Regions from separate parts of the Roseivirga sp. 4D4 genome, predicted to be linked through region 2. Evidence: riboswitches for the same ligand, from Rfam matches in the RefSeq annotation. Region 2 holds a riboswitch; the other holds the start of a gene.
The links. Region 2 has a riboswitch for S-adenosylmethionine ahead of BFP97_RS20910 (homocysteine S-methyltransferase family protein). Riboswitches for the same ligand answer to the same signal wherever they lie in the genome.
Positions count from the first base shown of each region.

Region 1: it holds a riboswitch for S-adenosylmethionine, as region 2 does, so the genes downstream of both, metX (homoserine O-acetyltransferase family protein) here and BFP97_RS20910 (homocysteine S-methyltransferase family protein) in region 2, are expected to answer to the same signal.

Region 1 covers NZ_MDGP01000001.1:3,902,058-3,908,469, forward strand. The annotation lists gene BFP97_RS17030 (homoserine dehydrogenase) at 1-1,237, opposite strand, end outside; gene metX (homoserine O-acetyltransferase family protein) at 1,234-2,304, opposite strand; SAM riboswitch class I at 2,447-2,571, opposite strand; gene accD (acetyl-CoA carboxylase, carboxyltransferase subunit beta) at 2,670-3,509, opposite strand; gene BFP97_RS17045 (TetR/AcrR family transcriptional regulator) at 3,684-4,262, shown strand; gene BFP97_RS17050 (3-oxoacyl-ACP synthase III family protein) at 4,265-5,344, shown strand; gene BFP97_RS17055 (DUF4834 family protein) at 5,418-5,672, opposite strand; gene carB (carbamoyl-phosphate synthase large subunit) at 5,673-6,412, opposite strand, start outside.
Region 2 covers NZ_MDGP01000001.1:886,254-892,665, forward strand. The annotation lists gene gyrB (DNA topoisomerase (ATP-hydrolyzing) subunit B) at 1-409, shown strand, start outside; gene BFP97_RS03855 (Ppx/GppA phosphatase family protein) at 460-1,356, opposite strand; gene BFP97_RS03860 (hypothetical protein) at 1,507-2,046, shown strand; gene BFP97_RS03865 (hypothetical protein) at 2,046-2,792, shown strand; gene BFP97_RS03870 (hypothetical protein) at 2,794-3,510, shown strand; SAM riboswitch class I at 3,557-3,661, shown strand; gene BFP97_RS20910 (homocysteine S-methyltransferase family protein) at 3,705-4,715, shown strand; gene metH (methionine synthase) at 4,720-6,412, shown strand, end outside.

The DNA.
Region 1 (6,412 bases), 3.0 Mb from region 2:
ACTCTTCAATTTCAGCATTTAGTGCTTTGACACAGAGACTTCCTAAGGAACTTTCCGTACCGTTTGCGCAGAGAACAATATTGTTTTTAGGATTGTTTAGCCATTTCCCATCTAAAAGATGGTTAATACACATTTTACCAATCACATAGCTGTGATCGAAGCTAAAGTACTTGTGATGTATACTCTCAAAATCTTCCAGATCGATTTCATGAGGATTATCAAAGCTCACATAGACTTCTAGTAATGAATCATTGCTAAAGGGTAGTTTGCCTAAGTTGTAGTGCTTTTTATACTCATATCGATAGTCATAGCTTAGGGCAGAGACATCTGATAAAACTGCTGCCCCAGTGGGCAGACTACCGGCTCCCTTACCAATAAAAAGCTGATCATCACAGAACTCACCGTTCAAAGTGACTGCATTGAACTCATTTTTTACGTTATGAAGACTATGATCTGATTTAATAAATTGGGGCGTGACGAAGGCGTATACTCTGTCATGAATGCGCTTGGCTTGTGCAATGAGTTTAATTCCAAAACCCTTTTCTCTAGCATATTCCAGATCGGCTGGTTTAATGTGATCAATACCCAAATTGACAATTTGTGCTGGCGGAACATGAATACCGAAAGCATGAGTCAATAGAATGCTCAATTTGTATTTTGCATCGAAACCTTTGACATCAAGTGTAGGATCTGACTCCGCAAAGCCTAGGGACTGGGCTTGCGAAAGCGCAGTTTTATAATCGAGATTTTCTTCAAATACTTTTGTGAGTATGTAGTTTGTAGATCCATTAAAAATACCTTTGATCTCATTCAACGGCTCATGACCGAAGTACTCTTCCAAAGTTCTGATGATTGGGATACTGCCACACACGGCTCCTTCATAGAGAAGGGCTGCCCCAGTGCTTGCTTGTAAATCCACCAGATAAGAGAGGTTTTCGGCAACCATTTTCTTATTAGCAGTTACTACTGACTTACCGTTTTTTAGGGCCCTTGTTACAATGTCCAATGCGGCTTCAGCATCATCTATCAATTCCACTATGACATCAATGGCTGAGTCATTAAGGATTCGATCGGCTTGGGTAGTAAACAAGTTGTTATCCAAGCTTCTCGGTTTATCAGGATTCTTAATACAGATTTTCTTGATCTCGCCTGAGAAGTTTTTCGAGTTGTTGAGTGTTTCGTAAAGGCCTTGGCCTACGCAGCCAAAACCAAAAAGTCCTATTCTGATATTTTTCATGAAAGCGTGCTTAAAAAGTCTTGAAGTAGTTTACTGATGCTTGGGGCTTCTACTAAGAAGCCATCATGACCGTATTTCGAAGGCACAAAATCGAGCTTGGCATTTGGAATAAGCTGTTCCAATTGATGTTGCTCTTCCGTTGTGAATAAGAGGTCGCCTTCTATCCCGATCACCTGAACATTGGCTTTGATCTTGGCCAGGGCTTTTTCAATACCACCTCTGCCACGACCAACGTCATGGGTATCCATGGTCTTGTTCAAAGTGTAATAGGTTCTAGCATCAAAGCGCCTTCCAAGTTTTTCACCCTGATAGCGCTGATAACTTTCAGCACTAAAATCATCCAGTTGCCCTTCTGCATCTTGTTGTGTGCTATTGAAAGTTTTGTGGTTACGATAAGAGATCATTGCCATAGCTCGGGCTGCCTCCAACCCCTTCCAGCCCCCTTTTGGAGATGAAGAGTAGAAGGAAGGATCAGATTCAATCGCCATTCGTTGTGCTGCCCGAATGGCAATTCCCCATGGGGAGCTTTTGGCAGAGGTCGCAATCAAAGCCAAGTTTTCAAAAAGTTGTGGATCATCAATGGCCCATTCTAAAGCTTGCTGGCCACCCATGGAACCTCCTATACCGAGGAAAACACGCTGAATCCCTAGGTGCTTTTGTAGTAATTGGTGGGCTTTCACCATATCTCTGATGGTGAGATTAGGAAAGTCTCGTAGATATCTTTCCCCATTGCGGATATCAAAATCCTTAGGCCCTGTGCTTCCATAGCAGGAACCAATAATATTGGCGCAAACAATAAAATGCTCCTTCGGATTAATAAAATCATTCTCACCTATGAGACCTGGCCACCATTCAAAAGGGTTGGAATTGGCGGTAAGGGCATGGAATACCCAGACCACATTGCTTTGATCTTGGTTGAGTTGACCGAATGTGTTGTAAACGATCCGAAGTTCAGGAAGCTCGGAACCATTTTCTAGTGTAAAAGGGGAGTCGTAAAACAAATACTCGGATTGGGAGTACTCATTAGAACTCAACCCTAAAGTTGTTGCTTTAGTGTTTTTCAACATAGCTGTGCTTTTATGTGAAAAGAATGAGTTGAGTAATCAGGAAAGAATTTCCCGAATAATGAAAGTAATACGAATTCGGATCAGGTTAACTGAACTCGATGAATGCAATACGTCTGGAATAAATGGATTTTTCATACTTACCAATTTATATTCTCCCGAATGTCACTCGACACCCTTTGGGATCTGGACTTAGCACCTTTTCCAATGGTTTTCGGAATGGTTGCTAGCGCTTCAAAGAGCCAGTCTCTCCACGCTTCTTTATAAATCGATCCTTTTCCGTGAACGGAAATGAATGACTTGATGCTGCAAACGTAGCAGCACAAAATGATGTTTCAAAAAAGAATTTGAAAAATTTAATTGCCTCCTTACTGAAGCATCCTCAATACAGTGGTCAGTTGTTTCTTGAGATCGCGTCTGTCGACAATAAAATCAAGGAATCCATGATCAAGTACAAACTCTGAGCTTTGGAAGCCTTTTGGAAGGTCTTTTCCTACAGTATCCCTAATCACTCGAGGACCAGCAAAGCCAATCAGTGCGCCTGGTTCGGCAATATTGAAATCACCCAACATGGCATAGGATGCAGTAACACCTCCAGTGGTTGGGTCCGTCAATAAAGAAACATAAGGTATTCCAGCTTCTGAAAGCAAAGCGAGTTTAGCTGAGGTCTTGGCCATTTGCATTAAGGAATAACCAGCTTCCATCATACGAGCACCACCTGATTTTGAAATCATCAAAAATGGGACTTTGTGTTTGAGGGAATAGTCAATGCCTCTGGCGATTTTTTCTCCAACAACGGAACCCATGGAACCTCCAATGAAGGCAAAGTCCATGCAGCAAACCACTAGGTCCAGGCCATTCATTTTGCCATGTGCAGTTCTTGCGGCATCCTTCAGGTTGCTTTTTGCCTGAGTCGCCTTGATTCTTTTTGGGTAAGGTTTGCTGTCTACAAACTTAAGTGGGTCTCCTGAGGTCATCTCAGCATCTAACTCCGTGAATTTGTTCTCATCAAAGAGAATTTCAAAGTACTCTTTTGAACCAATACGAACATGAAATCCATCTTCTGGACTTACATAGGCATTGTTTTTCAATTCACGGGTGTGAACGATAGTACCACCTGGTGTTTTAAACCATAAGCCGTCAGGGGCATCTTTCTTCTGATCGGTTGGAGTGGTAATACCCTTAATTTTTCGCTGAAACCAAGACATACAGTAGCGTTATCGTCTAATTTTTTTCAAAGAGTAGGCAAAAATAGGCGAAAAGTCTTCGCCCGCCAAAGATTACATGATTCTACTCTCGTTTAAAAAGAGTTGAAATTGCTTGGGAGGTAAAAAATTACTCTCTTACTTTGGGGCGGAATGAACGTTCATTCCGCACTAAATATGATTGATAATAAGACAGTTGATAAGAAATCAACGATTCTTGAATCCACTTTAGAACTGCTCTGTGAGCATGGTTTTCACGGAACACCTATTTCCATGATTGCCCAGCATGCAGGTGTGGGTGCGGGTACGATTTACCGTTATTTTGAAAATAAGGAGCAGCTCATTAACGAGCTTTTCACTTCAATAAAGAGGCGAGTGATTAAGGCCATGTTGAATGGTTACCGCGAGGAAGGATCGTACAAGGAACGGTTTAAACACCTTTGGAAGAACCTGATCAATTATTGTATCGATCACCCAAAGGAATTTCAATTTGTTGAGCAGTATAGGTATGCACCTTTTATGAGTAATGTTACTCGAGAAGAGAGTTTTATCATACTGGCTCCCATTATGTCATTTTTTGTCGAATCAAAGCGGGCTGGTGAAATGAAGGACTTGCCGCTTTATACAATTGTATCATTACTCTATGGACCAATTGTATCACTTTCTAAACTTCATATCGATCATAACCAATCTTTAACAGAGGAGCGTATCGAGCAGGCAGCAGAAGCTTGCTGGGATGCGGTTAGAAATCATTAATAATGAGTAAACCAAGTGTAGTAATTAGTGGAGTGGGAAGCTGCATTCCATCAAGGGTGGTTAAGAATGAGCACTTCTTGGAAACCGAGTTCTATCAAGAAAATGGAGAACGCTTTGCTGATCCGAATGACGTGATTATTCGAAAATTTGAGAAGATCACGGGAATTCGCGAAAGACGTTATGCAGAACCAGGCCAGAAGGCTTCCGACTTAGGTGCGATTGCCGCAAAAAAGGCATTAGCAAATAGTAATGTGGATGCCGAAGATCTTGACTATATCATCTTCGCGCACAACTTCGGTGATATGCAGAAAGACAATAACCGCATCGATATGATGCCAAGTCTTGCGGCACGTGTGAAGGGACACCTTGGGATCAATAATCCGGCTACTTCATGCTACGATATCATTTTCGGTTGCCCAGGTTGGGTACAGGGAGCCATTCAGGCAACTCAAATGATCCGTTGTGGTGATGCCAAGCATGTGATGGTGATTGGAGGCGAAACCTTAAGCCAGACAGTCGATCCACATGATAGAGATTCAATGATTTTTGCCGATGGTGCCGGGGCCACTATCTTCTCAGCTTCCGAAGATTCAAATGGCGGTTATATTGCTCAATGTTCCAGAACTGATGCGAGTGAGGAGCTCTGCTATTTAGCTATGGGGCCTTCTTATAATGCGTCTCTCAATGATCATGGGGGTAGCTACATCAAAATGAAAGGGCGTAAGATTTATGAGTATGCACTCACTAATGTAGCTGACGCAATTAAGTGTGCCATCGAACGAGCTGGACTTGGTTTAGATGATATCAGTAAGATCCTGATTCATCAGGCGAATGAAAAGATGGATGAGGCAATTTTGCATAAGCTATTTAAACTATACGGGGTGATGGGGGACTCGAAGCAATTGATGCCTATGACCATTCAGACATTGGGAAATAGTTCTGTTGCTACAATACCGACAATGTTAGACCTAATTCTTAAGGGAGAGTTGGAAGGCCATGAACTCAACCCAGGAGATAACATTATTTTTGCCTCTGTCGGGGCGGGTATGCACATCAACGCGATGGTTTATCAAATGCCATAGTTGTGGTTTGACCCAAAGAAAAAGCCGAAACTCTAATCAGGGTTTCGGCTTTTTTATTAGTCGTATTTGCTGATTAATCTACTTCTTCATAGTCCACATAGTCACCACCTTTGAAGTTATCGGCTGATTTTTTGGTAGTCTTCTTAGGTGCATATTCAACACTCACATTTCCATCCTTGGGTTGTGCTGTTTGTCTTCTTTGTTGATTTCCAGAAAACTGTTGTTGCTGCGCCTGTTTGTAAAGATTACCTAATAAGAATCTGGATACACCTCTAAAGATCCATCCGATGACTACAATGAATAATATGAACTTGAGTAGAATACCCATCTATCGACTTAAGTATAAATTTCTTTTCGAATAAATTTCAAGGAAATAATCGTCCAGTAAATCATCAATAAAGTAGATGGCTTCACCGGTAGATTTCATTTCAGGGCCTAACTCCTTATTCACATTCGGGAATTTATGAAATGAGAAGACCGGTTCTTTGATTGCATAACCGTTCTTAACGGGTTTGAAATCAAAATCAGTAACCTTATTCTCACCCAACATCACCTTTGTGGCATAGTTCACATAAGGCTCCTGATAAGCTTTTCCTATGAATGGAACGGTTCTAGATGCCCTTGGGTTCGCCTCAATGATATAAACTTGATCATCTTTGATGGCAAACTGGATATTAATCAGTCCCTTAGTTTCTAAAGCCAAGGCAATTTTCTTCGTATGCTCTTCAATTTGACGCATTACAATGTCTCCCAAACTGTATGGTGGTAATAAAGCATAAGAGTCTCCAGAGTGAATTCCCGCTGGTTCTATATGCTCCATTATACCAATGATGTATACATTTTCACCATCGCAGATGGCATCTGCTTCAGCTTCTTTGGCTCCTTCTAGGAAATGATCCAGAAGTACTCTGTTACCAGGAATATCCCTTAGAATGTTAACACAGTGCTCTTCCAGCTCTTGTTCATTGATCACGATCTTCATGCCTTGACCACCAAGTACGTAGGAAGGTCTTACCAAAAGAGGGAAGCCGATTTCCTTGGATAGTTCAAGTGCCTCATCAGCATCTT
Region 2 (6,412 bases):
TGGTAGTCATATTCGTACTTTGATTCTAACCTTCTTTTTCAGGTATATGAGGCCATTGATCGATGCAGGTTATATCTACATTGCCTTACCACCGCTTTACTTGTTGAAGAAGGGTAAAGACCAGCGATATTGCTGGGATGAAGCACAACGTGCCATCTTGACAAGAGAAATGGCTGGTGAAGGGAAAGAGGATACTGTGAATGTGCAGCGATACAAAGGTCTGGGCGAAATGAACCCAGAGCAACTTTGGGAAACGACCATGGATCCTTCTCACAGAAGCTTGAAGCAAGTTACAATTGACTCTGCGGCTGAAGCAGATCACTTGTTCTCAGTCTTGATGGGAGATGAGGTAGCACCTCGAAGAGATTTCATCGAGAAGAATGCCAAGTACGCCAAAGTCGATGTTTAGCATTTTTAGAAACGATATAAAGAGGGACTTCGGTCCCTTTTTTTATGCATTCATATTCCCAACAGTGCATCGGGTATGTGTTTCTCGTACAACATCTGCATAATGCCATCCTTAAGACCGACATCAGGTACGAGAATCTCTTGAGCTTTAGCGGCCTTCATGGCACTTAGATAAATGTTCCCTGCGGGAACAATCACATCGGCACGATCTGGATTAAGTCTTAGTCTGTTGATCTTTTCATCAGTCGAGAGGTCTTTTAGAAATTCCAAAGTCACCTCTAAATTGTCGATTTCGGCTAGTCGCTCTTTGGTCGATTTATGACTGAGTTCATAAAGCTTTTGGATATTGCCTCCCGTGCCGATCGCTTTAATTTCTTCAATGTTGTTACCAAGGTTGTCCTTAATCCAGGAGGTCATTTTCTCCATTTCAGTATAAGCAGACTCCAGTTCTAATGTTCTCACGGAGCCTAATTTGAAGGATTGGGAATTTAGATTGGACCTGTTGTTTATGATATTCAACTCAGTACTTCCACCACCAACGTCAATATGGAGAAAGGTGTCTGGGGGCAAGTCTTTTAGCACCACATTGTTGATGAATTTGGCCTCTTCATCACCATCAATGATATGAATGTGTAGGCCCAAAAGTTCCTTCACGCTGCGAACGATACTTCTGCCATTCTGAGATTCCCTCATGGCAGAAGTAGCACAGGCATAATAGTCATCAACTTCGTATAGATCGATTAATAACTTAAAAGCGTTCATCAGCCTGAAAAACTTATCCTCCTTTTCAGGGCCAATGCTTCTATTTTTGAAAACATCATTTCCAAGTCTAAGCGGAAATCTAATGTATTCTAATCGCTTGAAAGAGAGTTCTCCATCATAGTTGATCACATTGGTTACCTGAAATCTAATGGCGTTTGAGCCAATGTCAATTGCAGCTAATTTCAATTCTTATAGTTTACAGCAATTAATTTATTCATTTCACGCTGTTTTGTTGGGCAGGCTTGGTAATTTATTCACAAAGCAACGCTGAGAATACTTAACAAATTCTTAATGCAACAATGTTGCGCCTTTCGGTCGAATAAGAGTTATTAGTTTATGAAGAACTCCATTTTTCTAACGCTCCTGATGGTTTGTCTCCTCACAAGCTGTTTCAATACGCCCCCTCCAAGCTTTCCGGAAGGAGACGTAGTAGGTTATGAACCAGTTTATCTAACCGAAGTTGACAATAGCATAGCACTCACAGCTACACGGCCAGTAGAAGACCCAGGTCAAATCTATGTGTTAGGAGATTTAGTTTTCTTGAATGATGTGGGAAAGGGTATTCATATTATTGACAATGCTGATCCATCTAACCCTGTAAATCGAGGTTTTCTTCAGGTTCAGGGTAGCGAGAACATGGTCATTCGAAATGGAATTGTCTATGTGAATCAGTACAACTCCTTATTGGCAATAGATGTGAATGATCCGGATAATATTGAGATCATCTCAAGAGACCTCGATGTGCTAAAATCAGGTGAGTATGATGATCAGCTGCCACCACTTTCGGGCTACTATTTCGAATGCCCAGATGAATCGAGAGGAATCATTGTTGGTTGGAGATTAACGACCATCACAAACCCTAAATGCTACAAGTGATGAAGAAGACAATCCTATTACTTATAACACTTGCCTTTTTTGCTTGTAGCGATGACGCCAATGACTTCAGTCCTGAACTGTCTGGTACAGGTACCGGTGGATCGCTGGCCAAGTTCACTGTTATAAACAATCACTTGGTAGTCTTAAATGGTCAGAATGTCCGTAACTACACCATAGAACCTGGAGGAGAGTTGACCTTTGTTAATGAAGTATTTGTAGGAGGGCAGTTAGAAACCATATTCCCGTACGGTAACAATAATCTGTTGGTTGGCAGCAGCAATGCTGTTCACTTTCTAGGGATTCTAAGTGATGATAGAATTGGTTACATATCTTCTTACGAGCACTTGACCGCTTGTGATCCGGTGGTGGCGAGAGATGGTATTGCATTTTCGACTCTTAAGATTTCGGATTGCAGGTCAGGAACAATAGACTTCTTGGAGGCTATCGATATATCTGATATTGAGAACCCCAAAGTACTTCGAGTGTATGAAACACGATCGCCATTTGGCTTGGCTGTAAGTAATTCCCGACTATTTGTTTGTGAGAAAGGCGGATTGACCATGTATCACTACACCGATACAGGAACTTTGACTGAGATAGACTTCAAGGAGTTACCAGGTGCAATTCCCTTAGATGTAATTATATCAGACACGAACCTTATTATTAGAACTGATAATGGTTTCTATAATATAACCTATGGTGATACGAGTTTAGGTGCTGTTCAGGGAAGCGTAACTGCTGATTAAAATGATTAAGAGTCTTTTAACCACAACGCTGATGCTCATTGCGCTCAACTTAAAGGCGCAGGAGTATTATCAACCTGAAGTAGATAGTCAGCTGGTAGTACCAAAATTTGCTGTGAAAGTTGTTCCCACTCAACTAGCCTGGAGATTCCCCTCGGTAACTGCTGCTATAGAACATCGTTTGGGCAATAACTTCAACATTGAATATAGATACGGAAGCATCTTGCCTTGGGATGTTTTTGAAGATGACGTAACCTATTTTGCCGATAAATCGGGATTTAAGAGCTCTGTGACTTTAAAAGTGTATGCCAGCGAACCGCAGACTTTATCCGGTTTAAGAGGCTGGTTGAATAGAAATCCAAGGACTGGTATACTGCCGTTCATTGGGCTTGAATTACTCTTCAATGAAATCAATTATGATCGGACTAGGGTATTTAGGCTAGACTGTGGCAGTGGTTGTGAGTACTTTGAAAAGGCGACCTATGGAATTACTAGGCAAGATATTGGTGTACGTTGGAATATCGGTTTCCTTACTCACCTCATAGGCCCAATAGATCTAGAGATTTTAGGAGCAATTGGATTCATCAATCAAGACTTCACACCAGACGCAAGAAGACCCGAAAATTTTGACCGTATGTACGGTAGAGATTATGATGATGAATTCCAGGGAATAGTGCCTTCGCTGAACTTTAGTTTCAAACTGATGTATTCCATTAAATAATTTGGAAACCATATTAACTATTTCCGCTAAATCATTTTATTTGCATTGCTTATCAAGAAAGACGGAGGGACTAGGCCCGATGATGTCTTAGCAACCTGGGTAATACCTGGTGCTAATTCCTAGCCTCGAGCCATCGAGGAAAAGATGAGGATAGATACTCTCTAACTTTCTAGGTAAGCCATATAATTAAAAGAATGGCGAAAAAGATTCAAGAAATCCTCAAGGATAGAATATTGGTTTTGGATGGGGCAATGGGCACCATGATCCAGAGGCACACACTGGAGGAAGAAGATTTCAGAGGAGATAGGTTCAAAGATCACGATCATCCCTTAAAAGGAAACAACGATCTATTGTCTATTACACGTCCTGACATCATCAAAGAGATTCATGGATTATACTATGAGGCCGGTGCTGATATTGCTGAAACGAATACGTTTAGTGGTACGACCATAGCTCAAGCCGATTATCACCTGGAAGATGCAGTATATGGCATCAATTATCAGTCGGCTAAGATTGCTAAGGAAGTTGCAGAAGAGTTCACAGCTCGCGAACCTCATAAGCCACGTTTTGTAGCAGGCTCCATGGGCCCCACGAACAGAACGGCTTCCCTTTCTCCAGATGTCAATGATCCAGGCTTCAGAGCAGTGACCTTTGATGAACTCGTTACTGCTTACAGACAACAGGCAGAGGCCCTTTTAGACGGAGGAGCGGATCTTTTGCTTGTGGAAACTGTTTTCGATACCCTAAATGCAAAGGCTGCCGTATTTGCCATTCAAGAAGTATTTGAGGATAGAGGAAAAGAATGGCCTGTAATGGTTTCAGGAACTATTACTGATGCTAGTGGAAGGACCTTATCTGGCCAGACCACGGAAGCATTTTTAGTTTCGTTATCACATATACCTCTGCTAAGCATCGGGTTGAACTGTGCATTAGGTGCTGAACAACTAAGACCATACCTACAGACACTTTCAAAGAAGGCTCCATTTCATGTGAGTGCACATCCAAATGCCGGTCTACCAAATGAATTTGGTGAGTATGATCAATCACCTGAAGAGATGGCAAGCCTTATAGACGGCTTCTTGGAAGATAACTTCTTAAATATTGTTGGAGGCTGCTGTGGTACTACTCCAGATCACATAAAAATGATTGCGGAGGTAGCTTCAAAACATCAGCCGCGTCCTATTGAAAAACTTATTGAAGCTTAATCCGATGAGCAAAGTTACACTAAGACTTTCTGGCCTTGAGCCATTAATTGTGACACCTGAGTTGAATTTTATCAATGTCGGTGAAAGGACCAATGTCACAGGTTCCTTGAGATTCGCACGACTCATTAAAGAGGAAAAGTATGATGAAGCCTTGGAAGTTGCTCGAAATCAGGTCGAAGGAGGGGCTCAAATACTCGATGTAAATATGGACGAAGGGATGCTCGATGGTAAAGAAGCCATGGTGAAGTTCCTCAATCTTATTGCAGCGGAACCAGATATTGCTCGAATCCCTATCATGATTGACTCTTCGAAATGGGAGATTATCGAAGCAGGGTTAAAGTGTATTCAAGGTAAAGGAGTGGTTAACTCAATCTCTTTGAAAGAAGGAGAAGAAAAGTTTATAGAGCAGGCCAAGAAGGTAAAAAGATATGGTGCCGCTGTCATAGTAATGGCCTTTGATGAGGAAGGACAGGCAGATTCTTATGAAAGAAGAATCGAGATTTGTGAACGATCCTACAGAGTCCTGGTGGATCAGGTCGGCTTTCCAAAGGAAGATATCATCTTTGATCCGAATATTTTTCCTGTAGCCACAGGGATTGAAGAACACAATAATAACGCTACAGACTTTTTCAGAGCTACCCGTTGGATAAGAGAAAACCTTCCAGGTGCCCACGTAAGTGGAGGAGTTTCTAATGTGTCTTTCTCCTTTAGAGGTAACAACCCTGTTCGTGAGGCCATGCATTCAGCCTTCTTGTATCATGCGATTAAAGAAGGAATGGATATGGGCATCGTAAACCCAACTATGCTCGAGGTTTACGATGATATTCCTAAAGACTTATTAGAACGAGTCGAAGATGTGTTGCTCAATAGAAGGGATGATGCAACGGAAAGACTTCTCGAGTTTGCTGAGACTGTCAAGGGAGAAGGTAAGAAACAGGTAAAGGATGACGCGTGGCGTAAAGAACCTGTTGAGAAAAGATTGGAACATGCCTTGGTGAAGGGTATCGTAGAGTTCATTGAGGAAGATACGGAAGAAGCTCGTCAGCAACACGCAAAGCCACTTCATGTGATTGAAGGTCCTTTAATGGATGGAATGAATGTAGTAGGTGACCTTTTCGGCAGTGGGAAGATGTTCTTGCCTCAGGTGGTTAAAAGTGCACGGGTGATGAAAAAGGCGGTTGCTTATCTGCTACCTTATTTAGAGGCTGAGAAAGCGGCCAATAAAGATACTTCTGCGGCTTCGAAAGTGCTGCTAGCTACAGTAAAAGGCGATGTTCATGATATAGGAAAGAATATTGTGGGGGTGGTGCTGGCCTGTAACAACTATGATATAGTAGACATGGGAGTGATGGTACCCGCAGATAAGATTCTGGACAAAGCGATTGAAGAGAATGTTGATGCCATTGGTCTTAGTGGATTAATCACTCCATCACTAGATGAAATGGTGACTGTGGCTAAAGAAATGGAGCGCAGAAATATGAAACTCCCATTGATGATTGGAGGAGCGACCACGTCAAGGATTCATACTGCCGTAAAGATTGATCCGGTTTACTCGGGTTCAGTTGTCCATGTGCTCGATGCCTCTAAGAGTGTTCCTGTAGCAGGAGAGCTAATCAGTGAAGAAACCTATGATCAGTTTCATGGCAAGACTAAAGAAGAGTATGCCAAACTCCGTGAGGATCATGCTAATCGAAAGC